DNA from 2 places in the Brevibacillus sp. MS2.2 genome. Region 1 is predicted to be linked to the other one. Evidence: predicted binding sites of a transcription regulator. Region 1 holds the regulator's gene; the other holds the start of a gene.

Region 1 (5,883 bases):
TGCTTGCGAAGCGCTTCTACCCGGCGATGATACGGCATATTCGCGAATAACTCCAGGAAGCATTGACGAATAAAATCACCCGGAATGGAAAAGACTTGCTTCGTCTTGTTGTATAAAAAGCTGAGCTTCTTAAAAGGAATTCTTGTGTCGACGATATGACGAATGTATTGCTCAAGCGCCTCCCGACAAGCGAGTGATCCTTTGAAGCGAAGTCTGTTTCGCGTCATTTCTTGCTGGCGCTCATCCTGCCCCTCTTCGAAGAACAATTGAAGGGGCTTATCAGGACTCACGATTTTCCATCCTTTTGGCAGCAGAGGCTTCACAAGACGTGCTGCCCAATCTACAAAGGTAGACTGTTGAACGTCATCGACCCCCAACTCAGGCAAAACCTCGGATATATAGGTAAGAAACATCCGGTTAGGTGCAAACACCATGAACTTTTTGGACATCATGGAATCCTGGTAGTTATAAATCAAATAGGAGAGTCGGTGCAGCGCGATGGTCGTTTTTCCGCTCCCTGCTACTCCTTGCACAACAATGGGCCGTTCTTTTTCCGCCCTGATAATATCATTTTGCTCAGATTGAATCGTTGCGACGATGTCTTTTAGTCTGCTATCGTTCGCCTGATTCAGATTGGCTGCCAAAAATTCATCGATGAAGCCCTCTTGCAAAAACTCGTCGGGATGCCCCATCTCACGGTTAATCGTTTCTTTTACTGCTCCATCATAGATGCCGACGATCTTTCCGTCTTCGATCGCAAAATTACGCTTTAATCGAACTTCACCACGTACGATCTCGCGTCCCATCCGGTAAAACGCGTCTTTGCTCTCACCGGAATAATAAAGACTGGCGATAGGCGCACGCCAATCCACGACGACAGAATCAAACGTATCACTGCGTACAATTCCCCGTTTTCCTATGTAGACCTGGTCCAGCTCGTAGATTTCATCCTTCAAGAAATCCACTCTGCCGAAATAAGGCTTCTCTCGCCCCTGATCTTCTAGGTAACGCAAATCCTTTGCCTTATTATAGTTAACGACCTGTTTCACATAGTCATCTGTTGCCTCGCGAATATCATTACGAAGCTGCTCCATTTCTTCGTCGATCGCTGAAATGGTATCATCCAGCTTTTTTTGTTCCAATTCATAATCACGATGCTGTGTACTCACAATCATTCCCCCTCACATGTATCGTGTCATTGAACGTATTAGGACCATTGCCTAGCCAACCATATTCCAACCGCACAAGAAAGTAGTCCGACTCCCAAACTGAGAAGAGCGTACAAAGTGCCACGCAACAAGTGGCCTTCTCCCCAAAAAGAGACCACTTCCAAGGAGAAGCTAGAGAACGTCGTAAATCCTCCCATGACCCCCGTTGCAAATAAAAGATAGAGTGTCGGAGATAAAATGCCACGTTCTTTCCCTAGCACGAACAAGATGCCGATGATCAAAGATCCACAAACATTGGCGATCCAGGTTCCCCACGGCCATCCCGGTTGGTTTGCGAGTAAAGACAATAGGTAGCGCAAAAGAGAGCCAACTGCTCCTCCAACCGCCACAGCTATCCAGGCCATCGCTTTCCCTCCTTGGCTATCAAAGCTGTTATGTATGTCACAGAAAAAGACACCCTAGCGTCAAGCGAGGATGTCTGTCGTATCAGTAATTGTTATCTTACTGTTTTGGCTTATTTTCTTCAAGGTCTTCCACATAACGGATGGAATCCAAATTTGCTCTCAATGAAAGCTTAACGGCGTCAATGTACTTTTGGCGCAATGCTTTTTGTTCAAGCTTTTCCTCTTCGGTCAAACCTTCTTCGCGAGATTTTTTGACCAATTCGTTAATGCGTTTAATTTCTGCGTCAGATACCACTGCTGGTTCCTCCCACTCTGTAGTAGTGCCGCTTCATTATACCACATTCGAATGATCCCGCAAGACAGCCGAACACTTACGGAGTATCAGGAAGGATGAGAGTCTGACCTGGATAAATCCTGTTGCTCTCTAAACCGTTCGCATCTTTAATCTCTATTATATAGTCTCGAACATCCATATGCGGATCTGGATTGTATTGAACAGCTAATGACCATAGGCTATCTCCAGATTGTACGGTTACTTCTATACCTTGTGGCTCCTCTATTGGCGAAGAAGCAAACACTAGTTCGGTCAACAAATAAAAAAAGAGAGTAAATGTAATAAGAAACAAGAGAGCTTGTCCTCTCGTGATACCAAAACGAACACGGCGTTCTTCTTTTTTCTCGAAACGATTACGAACAGTCGATGAATTCATAATAATAGCCTCCTCACAAACATACGTTCTGATCACTTATAACCTCATGATAAATGAGAACATATGTTCATGTCAACAAAGAATCGAACTTATGTTTGTCGAACGCAAGCTCCCATGGTATAATATAGGAAAATATGTTCGAGAAATCAGGGGTGTCTTTCTATGTCAAAATTATCGAGTAGACAACAAGCCATCATCGAGTTCATACGAAAGGAAGTTCGTGATAAAGGATATCCGCCATCTGTACGTGAAATCGGAGAGGCTGTTGGACTAGCTTCCAGCTCAACGGTACATGGGCATTTGGCACGCTTAGAGAAAAAAGGCCTCATTCGTCGAGATCCTACCAAACCTCGCGCCATCGAATTGCTATCCGATGAAGATCGTTTTCAAGACAATTTCGAAGACTCTGTCGTCCGTGTGCCAGTAATCGGAAAAGTAACCGCTGGACAACCGATTACTGCCATTGAGGATGTGGAAGAATACTTCCCTCTTCCAGACAATATCGTGACTTCTGACAAGGTTTATATGCTGCGCGTCTCCGGGAACAGTATGATTGATGCCGGAATTCTCGACGGAGATTACGTAATCGTTCGCCAACAGCACGTAGCAAACAATGGTGACATTGTCGTAGCGATGACAGAAGAAGACGAAGCGACCGTCAAAAGATTTTTCAAAGAGAAGAACCACTTCCGTCTCCAACCGGAAAATGCCACGATGGAACCGATCATTCTGGAGCATGTCACCATTCTCGGTAAAGTCATCGGTGTTTATCGACTCATTCACTAGTTTCCACGTAAAAAAAGGACAGCCTCGGCTGTCCTTTTCGTTTTCTATATGTTATCTGGCGACAAAAAACCAGATGATCATCGAAACTTGCAAGATGACTTTTACGACTGCACTGCCCAAAAATCCGATCAATGAACCTACGCCCGCTTTCACTGCTCGCTCCATCGATTGCTTCTGCACCATTAACTCTACAAGAACGACGAATACGAACGGCAAAATCAGCATACCAAACGGTGGGAAAACGAAAATCCCAAGAATAATTCCGACCGCCGCAGCAATGGACGACCATTTGGACCCTCCGTACCTTTTCACGAAGTACATGTTCGTCAGTAAGTCAGCACCGTAAAGCAGAATACTTAGAACGACCATTCCCCACCAAAAGGAGGCCGGCAATCCCGCTCCCGGATCTGCAATGAAAAAGTGATAGAGCAAGAAGCCCGCCCACAGTAATATCGTATCAGGTAAAACGGGTAAAAAAATTCCTGCGATGCTTAGCAAGAACAATAACACAACCACTACCCACAAAAATATTTCCATCTACTACACTCCCTTCATCTAGGTATACGAGTGATGACCAATTTCGTTGCGTACTTATTCACTTTTGTCTAAACTATTTTAAAAGAAAGTAGACTGGAGGTAGTCTCATGAGAAATTGGCATGATCTTTCTTACTTGGGTAGAGGGACGATGCGCCAAAAAGCGGCGTGGGACGCGATACAACAGACCCACATCATGGAGGTACTATCCGAATTCCGTCCTGTGCTTGCCGGAACCATCCCATTAGATATTGACGTTGTGCAAAGCGATTTGGATATTATTTGCGAGAGTCACGATCTGGAACAGTTTGAGCAAGCTGTTCGTACAGCGTTTGGATGCTTTCCCGGATTTGAAGTGACACACCTAGATGTAAAAACTACTCCTACGTGCGTAATCTCGTTTTTCACAGCTGACTTTTGGTTTGAATTGTTTGCTCAACCGGTAGCTGTCGAAAAGCAAAATGCCTATCGTCATATGGACATCGAAGCACGATTGCTAGACATAGGAGGCGTGCATGCGTACCAACATATCAGAGCTCTGAAGCAAAACGGCATCAAAACAGAGCCTGCATTTGCTCGATACTTTCATATTCCGGGTGATGATCCATACGAGGCTTTGTTGCAATTAGAGTCGTTAACCGAACAGGAATTACGACAAAGAGTTCAGGTCCTACGAAAGGATTCATCTTCAAACAATGAGTCGATCTCTACTTCTTGAATGCAGGAAGGATCATCATTTTTCGGGCTGCCCACTTTGGTGGATACCGGATACACCATCATCTCGCTGGAATCATAGGGGGTAAACAGCGACTGGAGCTGCAACCGATCATACTTCTCTCGATCAAGCCATAAGTCCTCGTCCTCTTTTTTTAAGATGACAGGCATCCGCTCATTTATATTAAGTGTCAACAAAATCGTTAAAGTTATTAATTTACTTGACTTTATATATGATGTAACACATTGTTAACATTCTAAGCATGAAGATTTTAGTATTTGCATTGATTGACCTTCCTCTTCATGTTTTCGTTGTGAGAGATAACGTTATATAACAGCAGCAGTCAAAGTCCTTATTTTCCAAGTCTTAGTCTGATGCTGCTTATTTATAGGGATCAGTCTATAACTTATGTTAAAAAAGTTGCCAAAGTTACTATTCAACATATGTGTAGTATTAATAACTCCAGTCTACAACTTTTGTTCCCGTGACATTTATCGGGTAATGGACCTCTGTTCTCTGATATTAAAATTAACTAAATCGCAGGCAAAAAATGCATTAAACCCGGACTGTTATTCGGGCCGGGTTAGAAATAATGCTGTTTAAAAACTATTTATCTGGGGGGCAGTTCCCCTCGAAGTTGATGTCTCGATTTCGGCTATTTGTCCCCCAATTAAGGCTTCACCTTTGCTTCGTTGCTTTAACCCATAAGAGAACGTCCTGTGTCATTCGTAAGCAGAGGAGCGCGTCATTCATAGTTGCGACTTCGCGTTGTACGCTTCCGTCTATAATTGGTCCCTCCAGATTGTGCGCTCCTAAGTCACATGTCATCACGTAGAGGCCATAGATCGATCGAAATCTAGGATAGTTGAAGTTTCGATTGGCCTTATTGTCTATAATATCCTTTGCGGTTACGTTTTGGATATTTTGATCCGTACTAACGTTCCGAAGCCCATTGGCCCACTTAGTCTGCTCGTCCTTTGATTCCGAAAACAGGCCTGTCATGATGATACGGCAACTGGCAATGCATGACACTGGCTGCCCGTTAGAGTATGATTCGAGCGCCTCTTTATAAACATCCGCAATGGCTGGATGATCATGCTTCAACCAGTCCATAATGACGCTAGTTGTTTGATTAGCATGCTCTACGTCTTCCGTCAAGGGGCGCAACTTAAGCTTACGGTTTTCGAATTGGATGTCCAGATTTAGTATGTTCAAGTTTAAGACGAATTCCTTGTAAGCGGGCGATGGCATGGTTTCCATCGCTAATTTCGCCAACCGATCGTCTACACGTTCCATGTACTGCTTAAAATTGTAATAGTAATTGCCTTCCTCTAGTTCCTCATGGTTTCCTTCTAGGATAAGGTTAAAGTCGATGGCATCTACGATTGCCTCCATGAGTTTTTGGAACTCTCCACTGTTCTCTGATTCCATGTATACGGTCTTAAGAATCGTTTTGATGGCCGTGAAAAACTCCTTAAACTTCCGATTGGGATTCTCATACTTTCCATTGTAAGTGTATGGCTGCAAATTTTCTTCATACCGCTCATATAATTCGCTTTGTCCC
Region 2 (5,883 bases), on a different contig from region 1:
TTTATCCGCGTACATGATAACGCGTCCCTCTGCGTTCCGCGCAGCCCGACCAATCGTCTGAATCAGCGAGCGCTCATTACGCAGGAAGCCTTCCTTGTCCGCATCCAATATCGCTACGAGCGATACTTCCGGCAAGTCCAAGCCTTCCCGCAAGAGGTTGATCCCGACCAGCACGTCAAACTCACCCAAACGCAACGAACGTAAAATTTGCATCCGCTCAATCGTTTTAATATCCGAGTGAAGATAGCGGACCTTGATTCCGATTTCTTTCAGATAGTCCGTCAAATCCTCAGACATTTTCTTCGTCAGAGTCGTGACGAGAACCCGCTCATTTTTCGCAATCGTGGCTTGAATTTCGCCAATCAAATCGTCAATCTGTCCCTTGATCGGACGTACCGTTACCGTCGGGTCAATCAAGCCTGTCGGACGAATCACCTGCTGCACCATTTCCGGGCTGTGCTCCAGCTCATAAGGTCCAGGTGTAGCTGAAATGTAAATCGCTTGTTTCAGCTTTCCTTCAAACTCTTCGAACTTGAGTGGGCGGTTATCGCGAGCAGAAGGCAGACGGAATCCGTGCTCGACCAGTACATCCTTCCGTGCGCGGTCACCGTTATACATCCCCCGAACCTGCGGCAAGGTCATATGCGACTCATCCATCATGACGATAAAATCCTCTGGGAAGTAATCCAGCAAGGTATATGGAGCATGCCCGGCAGGCAGTCCTGTCAGATGGCGCGAGTAGTTCTCAATACCGGAGCAAAAGCCCATCTCCATCATCATCTCAATATCGTACCGTGTGCGTTGCTCCAGTCGCTGTGCTTCCAGGAGCTTGCCCGCATCACGGAATTCTTTCAGTCTTTCTTCCAGCTCGGCCTCAATGCTTTGGACAGCCAGCTTCATTTTCTCCTCACGCGTCACATAGTGAGATTTAGGGAAGATGGCAATGTGATCACGCTGTCCCAAAATCTCGCCGGTCAGTACGTCAATCGAAGTAATCCGCTCAATTTCATCTCCAAAAAACTCAACGCGAATCGCCTGCTCACTCTCCGAGGCAGGGAAAATCTCCACGACGTCACCCCGCACACGGAAGGTACCGCGCGTGAAGTTGATGTCGTTGCGTGTGTACTGGATATCGACCAGACGATGCAAAATCTCGTCCCGTCCTGTTTCCATGCCAACACGTAAAGACAAGAGCAGCTCCCGATACTCCTCGGGCGAACCCAATCCGTAAATACAGGAGACGGAGGCAACGATGATCACATCTCGGCGTTCAAACAACGCACTGGTAGCGGAGTGACGGAGCTTGTCGATCTCGTCGTTAATGCTCGAGTCTTTTTCAATAAACGTATCCGATTGGGGAATGTATGCTTCGGGTTGATAGTAATCGTAGTAGCTGACGAAGTATTCCACCGCGTTGTTCGGGAAAAACTCCTTAAACTCTGCACAAAGCTGCGCGGCCAGAGTTTTGTTGTGTGCCATCACGAGTGTTGGCCTGTTCACCTGAGCAATTACCTGGGCAGCCGTAAAAGTCTTTCCCGTTCCCGTCGCACCCAGCAATGTCTGGTGTCGCTTGCCAGCCTTTAACCCTGCCACCAGCTCGGCAATGGCGGTCGGCTGGTCACCGGATGGTTGAAACTCCGATACCAATTCAAAACGCTCCATTCCCTCGTTCATCTCCTCATAGCATGACTGTTTCTACTTCCATTATAACACAATTTCGGCTAGTTTAAGCCCAAAATTCGAACAAACGTTTGTCTTCATCTTTTCGCTGATTTTTCCGATATAAGATGAAAGAAGTGCAAACATGCGCAGATAGACTCGCCACCTTCAGGGAGGATTGACATGTCAGATACCGGAACAACCGTTAAAAATAACCCTTATATACAACCGCACATGAGCTATAAAGGCAAAAAAGAATTCACCACCGAGCTCGACCAAAATGCCTTTATGAAGCTCATGCTGGAGCAGTTAAAGCATCAAGACCCTATGTCCCCAATGGACAACTCTCAGTTCATCCAGCAAACAAGTATGCTGACCATGGTAGAAAAAATCACAAAAATGACCACGCTGATGGAACAATCGAACAACAGCATGGTTACTTTGGAAAAGTATGAAAAGCTGGTAGGTCGTACAGCCTCGTATTCCCTTACTACAAAAGACGAGATGACGGGAGAAACTAAGACGGAGAAGAAAGAAGGCGTCCTTGATGCCGTCTACATGGATCAAGGCAAAATCTACTTCCGTGTCGCAGGCGAATCGACACCGATTCCACTGGCAGACGTCTCCGGACTGGAATCGCAAGGTCTGGCTGGCAATACGCTCGATAATAGCGTGAAGTACATGGAAATGATCGGTCGAGAGATTTCCTATAAAGTAACCAAGGATGTCGACCGGGATGGCAATCCAGCTACCACACACGACGTTTCCAAGGTGGATGAAATCTTGAATGGCGTCATCACTGGCTTTACTACCAAAAACGGTACCGCACAATTCCAGCTGGATAATGGATCAACCGTAAAAGCCGAAGAAATCGTAGGCATGACGGTAAAACCTGAAAACAGAACAATGGGCAACTCCCTTGCCTACGCGCAAATGATCGGCTACAACATCATGTACAACCAGTCTCAAACAAATCCAGACGGCACCTCTACCAATACGCCTCTTACCGGAGTGGTCAAAGCTGTCAGCATGAAAAACGGAGTAGTCGAATTCGTCCTCCAGGATGATAAGAAAGTCGGTCTCAATCAAATCACAGGATTCGAAGCAACTGCCTAGAATCCTATACAAAAAGCCGCACATCTTCGAAATCGGAGAAGGCGGCTTTTTCACATACAGAGTTCTATTCGTTTACGATCACTTTTCCGGTTATCGCATCCACATAAAACGTATCATCTACTTTAAATTCTCCCCCACAGAAGCAATGCGAGCGAGTTTGGCGAAACGAAAGGTCATAGCCGAGCTTCCAGGTAATCGTGTCTTTCTCGTAATCTGGCTTGTGGATGTAGGTCAGCTCAAGTGGAAAGGTTTGCAGTAAACGGGTCATGGCCACTTGTTCTTTAAGCGCTTGGGAACGGGCCGGGTATTTGACACTGACCGGTTTGTTTATGCTCACCTGCTCCCATGTACCCGTCCATGAATCGATTCGAATCGTATACATCCCGTCCTCCACACTCTGATTGATCCCATAAACCGGAATGCCGTTCACAAGAGGATCAGCTACGATCGAGGTGTACCTTTCATCTCCATCCTCCGTTACTAGTATCTGATTACTTCCAGACGGAGTTAGTCTTTTCAAAAGCTTATCCGCTTCCATCCGATCCCGCTTCTTATCCGTTTTCACGTTTGACCATTGCGGATTGTTCTCCTTTGTGGAAAATTCGAGCAGTTGACCTGTCTTTGCATCCGTCACGAGGAGATGATGCTGCTCGCCGTTACTGCTTCCCTCAGGAAAGGTAGCCAATCTAGATATCTTGTCAGCATCGGATAACCCCTCACCAAAATTTCCCCATATGAAATACCGACGGGCTGAACCATCGTCGTAACTCGCCTCGTAGACGGACAGCGGCAGCTTTTCTGTTTCAACGCTAAACAACAAGCGTAACAAATCTCGCGCTTGCGTCTCGGTTTGCGCTACCCACTTCTCACCTGTTCCAGTCACATTGATGGTCTGAGACGGCGGGGTTGTCGCTCGGTTATTCTTTGTTATCAATTGTTTGCCACTAAAAGCATCCAATGCACTACCTGTATGTTGTTGCGTTATGATTCCATTTTTCAGGACATAAGCGAGCTTTGCATCTACCTGATCACTTTGATTATGAATGGGCAATAAATAAACAAGTTCCAATGGACGGCTTTCTTGCCACTTTCGTACAGCTTGTTCGGCTGAGATGACGCGCTGAGGAGATGGGAGTGAAGAGGGACTTACTTTTTCATATAATCTGCCATCAAACGTAGAAAACCAAACGATTCTTCCCGATGCATCAAAACTGACGAGACAATCATAATCGTCATCGAGTACCACATTATTCAGAACTCGCACCAGTCGAACCGTCAACAAGTCCTTATTTTTATAAACCTCCCTCGCTTGATAGGTGTTGCCTGTACCTGTTCCCTGCAAACCAGCAACAAAAGCCAACGCACGTGTTTTGGCTTGCTGCTCAGTTGGGTAGGCAGGCTTTGTTGTTGCTTTCGGGGTAAGATTCAGTCTGAGCAGCTCCCCTGTCTGTCCGTCAAAAATCGCATTATCCATGGACGATTCGGCCTCAGAAGCAGATTGTGCAAACGTGACCACCACCCCGCTAACACCGGGTCCATCTACATCGCCACCGTAAACGACATAGCGCGAAGATAGTTCCGGTAAAAGCTTGACTAGCTTTTGGACACCTTTCGTCACATGCATCGGCACAGCCACAACCGCTTGAGCCTGCGCTACGCTCACAGGACTCGTTGCACCTGCTCCTGATAAGGGGGCAGCAAAAACCGTGGCGGCAGCTAATGCACCCGACAAAAACCACGAGACCGTTCTTTTCACTTTGAACACCGAACCCACTCCCTCTTTTTTCCTCCTACATAGAGACGTGACAGCCACCCGTAAGTTTCCGAATGGACAAGCTTTTCTCGAAAAAAAAGAAGATATGCACGTTTGACTGCATACCTTCTCCCCAACTATCCTTATGCTCCTACATTCAGCTTCTCCAGCTTTTGCTTGATCAGCTCGACGACACTGGCGCGTTTCAAATCAACAAATGCACGGGTATTTGCATCCGGAACCACAATGATCCCCAGTTGGTGATGATTGCCCGCATAGACCGCACACTGTACGAACTTCAGCTCGCCTTCACGGGTGAGTACTTCCATTTTGCAAAAGGCAGGATTGGCTTGTAGTGCTGGATATAAATCTTCTTTTTCCCGCACCGAAATGCCATTTACTTTCACGATAATCTCACCAGGCGTGATACCGATCTCCTCTGCTCTCGTCCCCGGAATGACACCCATTACCTTTACACCACGCGAAGACTGGATGAAATAAGGCGAACGCTTTCTTTCTTGATACTGACTCCAGAAAAACAGCGCCTCATGACCGAATAGTGCAAAGATCGCGGCCAGCAGGATCAACGGATAAAACCATACTACCAGAGCGCACAAACCCAACAAAATGAGCGCATACAGCGTCAAATTTTTCGCAATCTGTGTTGCTTTTCTATACGGAGTCATCGTTTGCGTCATATCAGAGAATCCGGTCACTGTCGGCAGAAGCATCAGTCCGAATGAAGCGGCTTCTGGCGAAAAGAACGGCCACCCTGGATACAACGCACCGCTGATCGCACCTGGCTCCATCTGTACGAACAGCACGGCTGGCGTCAGCCAAAAAGAATGAAGCAAATAGGCACCCACGATCCGACCACGTTGCCCTTCTACGAACAGCGGTGAAGCATCTCGCCCGCCATTCCAGCGTACGAGCATCGCTTCAATCAGATGCATGATCGCAACTAACGCAAGCAAAGGCAAAGGTTTCGCCTGACGAATCATTTCCCAGACATAGCTCAATCCAGGAACATCCGTGACCGGTGGAATGACCTGTGTGATCGCGTGTAAAATCGCCAAAATTCCTGCAGCATATGCGAAACAGAGAAACCGTAAACGAATCAACGCCAAGATGAGCGCCAATCCCCATAGTATCCACAAATCTTGTGCTTGCACGACCACGCCGAGTCCTGCACTAAGAAGAGAAATTAACAAGCCTCCCACCAAGCCCATCCCTACAGCACGTATCGTCGAGAGCAAGGGGGACTGAATGCGCGCAGAAAAAAGCTGTCTTTCTAGGTTCATCTGTCTGCGGTAATGCAAATAAATAAAAACTAGAAAGAGATAGAAGACAGGATT

The links. Region 1 encodes LexA, which represses DNA repair genes until DNA is damaged. Its sites were predicted from a motif close to CGAACATATGTTCG; they were not measured.
Region 2: the regulator LexA is predicted to act here: its motif matches at 1,741-1,754, upstream of uvrB (excinuclease ABC subunit UvrB).

The regions. Positions count from the first base shown of each region.
Region 1 covers NZ_JABSUZ010000020.1:52,845-58,727, forward strand. Annotated here, with positions in the region: gene HP568_RS18225 (HelD family protein) at 1-1,169, opposite strand, end outside; gene crcB (fluoride efflux transporter CrcB) at 1,208-1,573, opposite strand; gene HP568_RS18235 (DUF896 domain-containing protein) at 1,671-1,868, opposite strand; gene yneA (cell division suppressor protein YneA) at 1,945-2,283, opposite strand; gene lexA (transcriptional repressor LexA) at 2,446-3,069, shown strand; gene HP568_RS18250 (DUF456 domain-containing protein) at 3,121-3,606, opposite strand; gene HP568_RS18255 (DUF4269 domain-containing protein) at 3,714-4,322, shown strand; gene HP568_RS18260 (SOS response-associated peptidase family protein) at 4,268-4,516, opposite strand; gene HP568_RS18265 (hypothetical protein) at 4,998-5,883, opposite strand, start outside.
Region 2 covers NZ_JABSUZ010000025.1:13,670-19,552, forward strand. Annotated here, with positions in the region: gene uvrB (excinuclease ABC subunit UvrB) at 1-1,662, opposite strand, end outside; gene HP568_RS20415 (flagellar hook assembly protein FlgD) at 1,843-2,775, shown strand; gene HP568_RS20420 (hypothetical protein) at 2,840-4,540, opposite strand; gene HP568_RS20425 (PDZ domain-containing protein) at 4,672-5,883, opposite strand, start outside.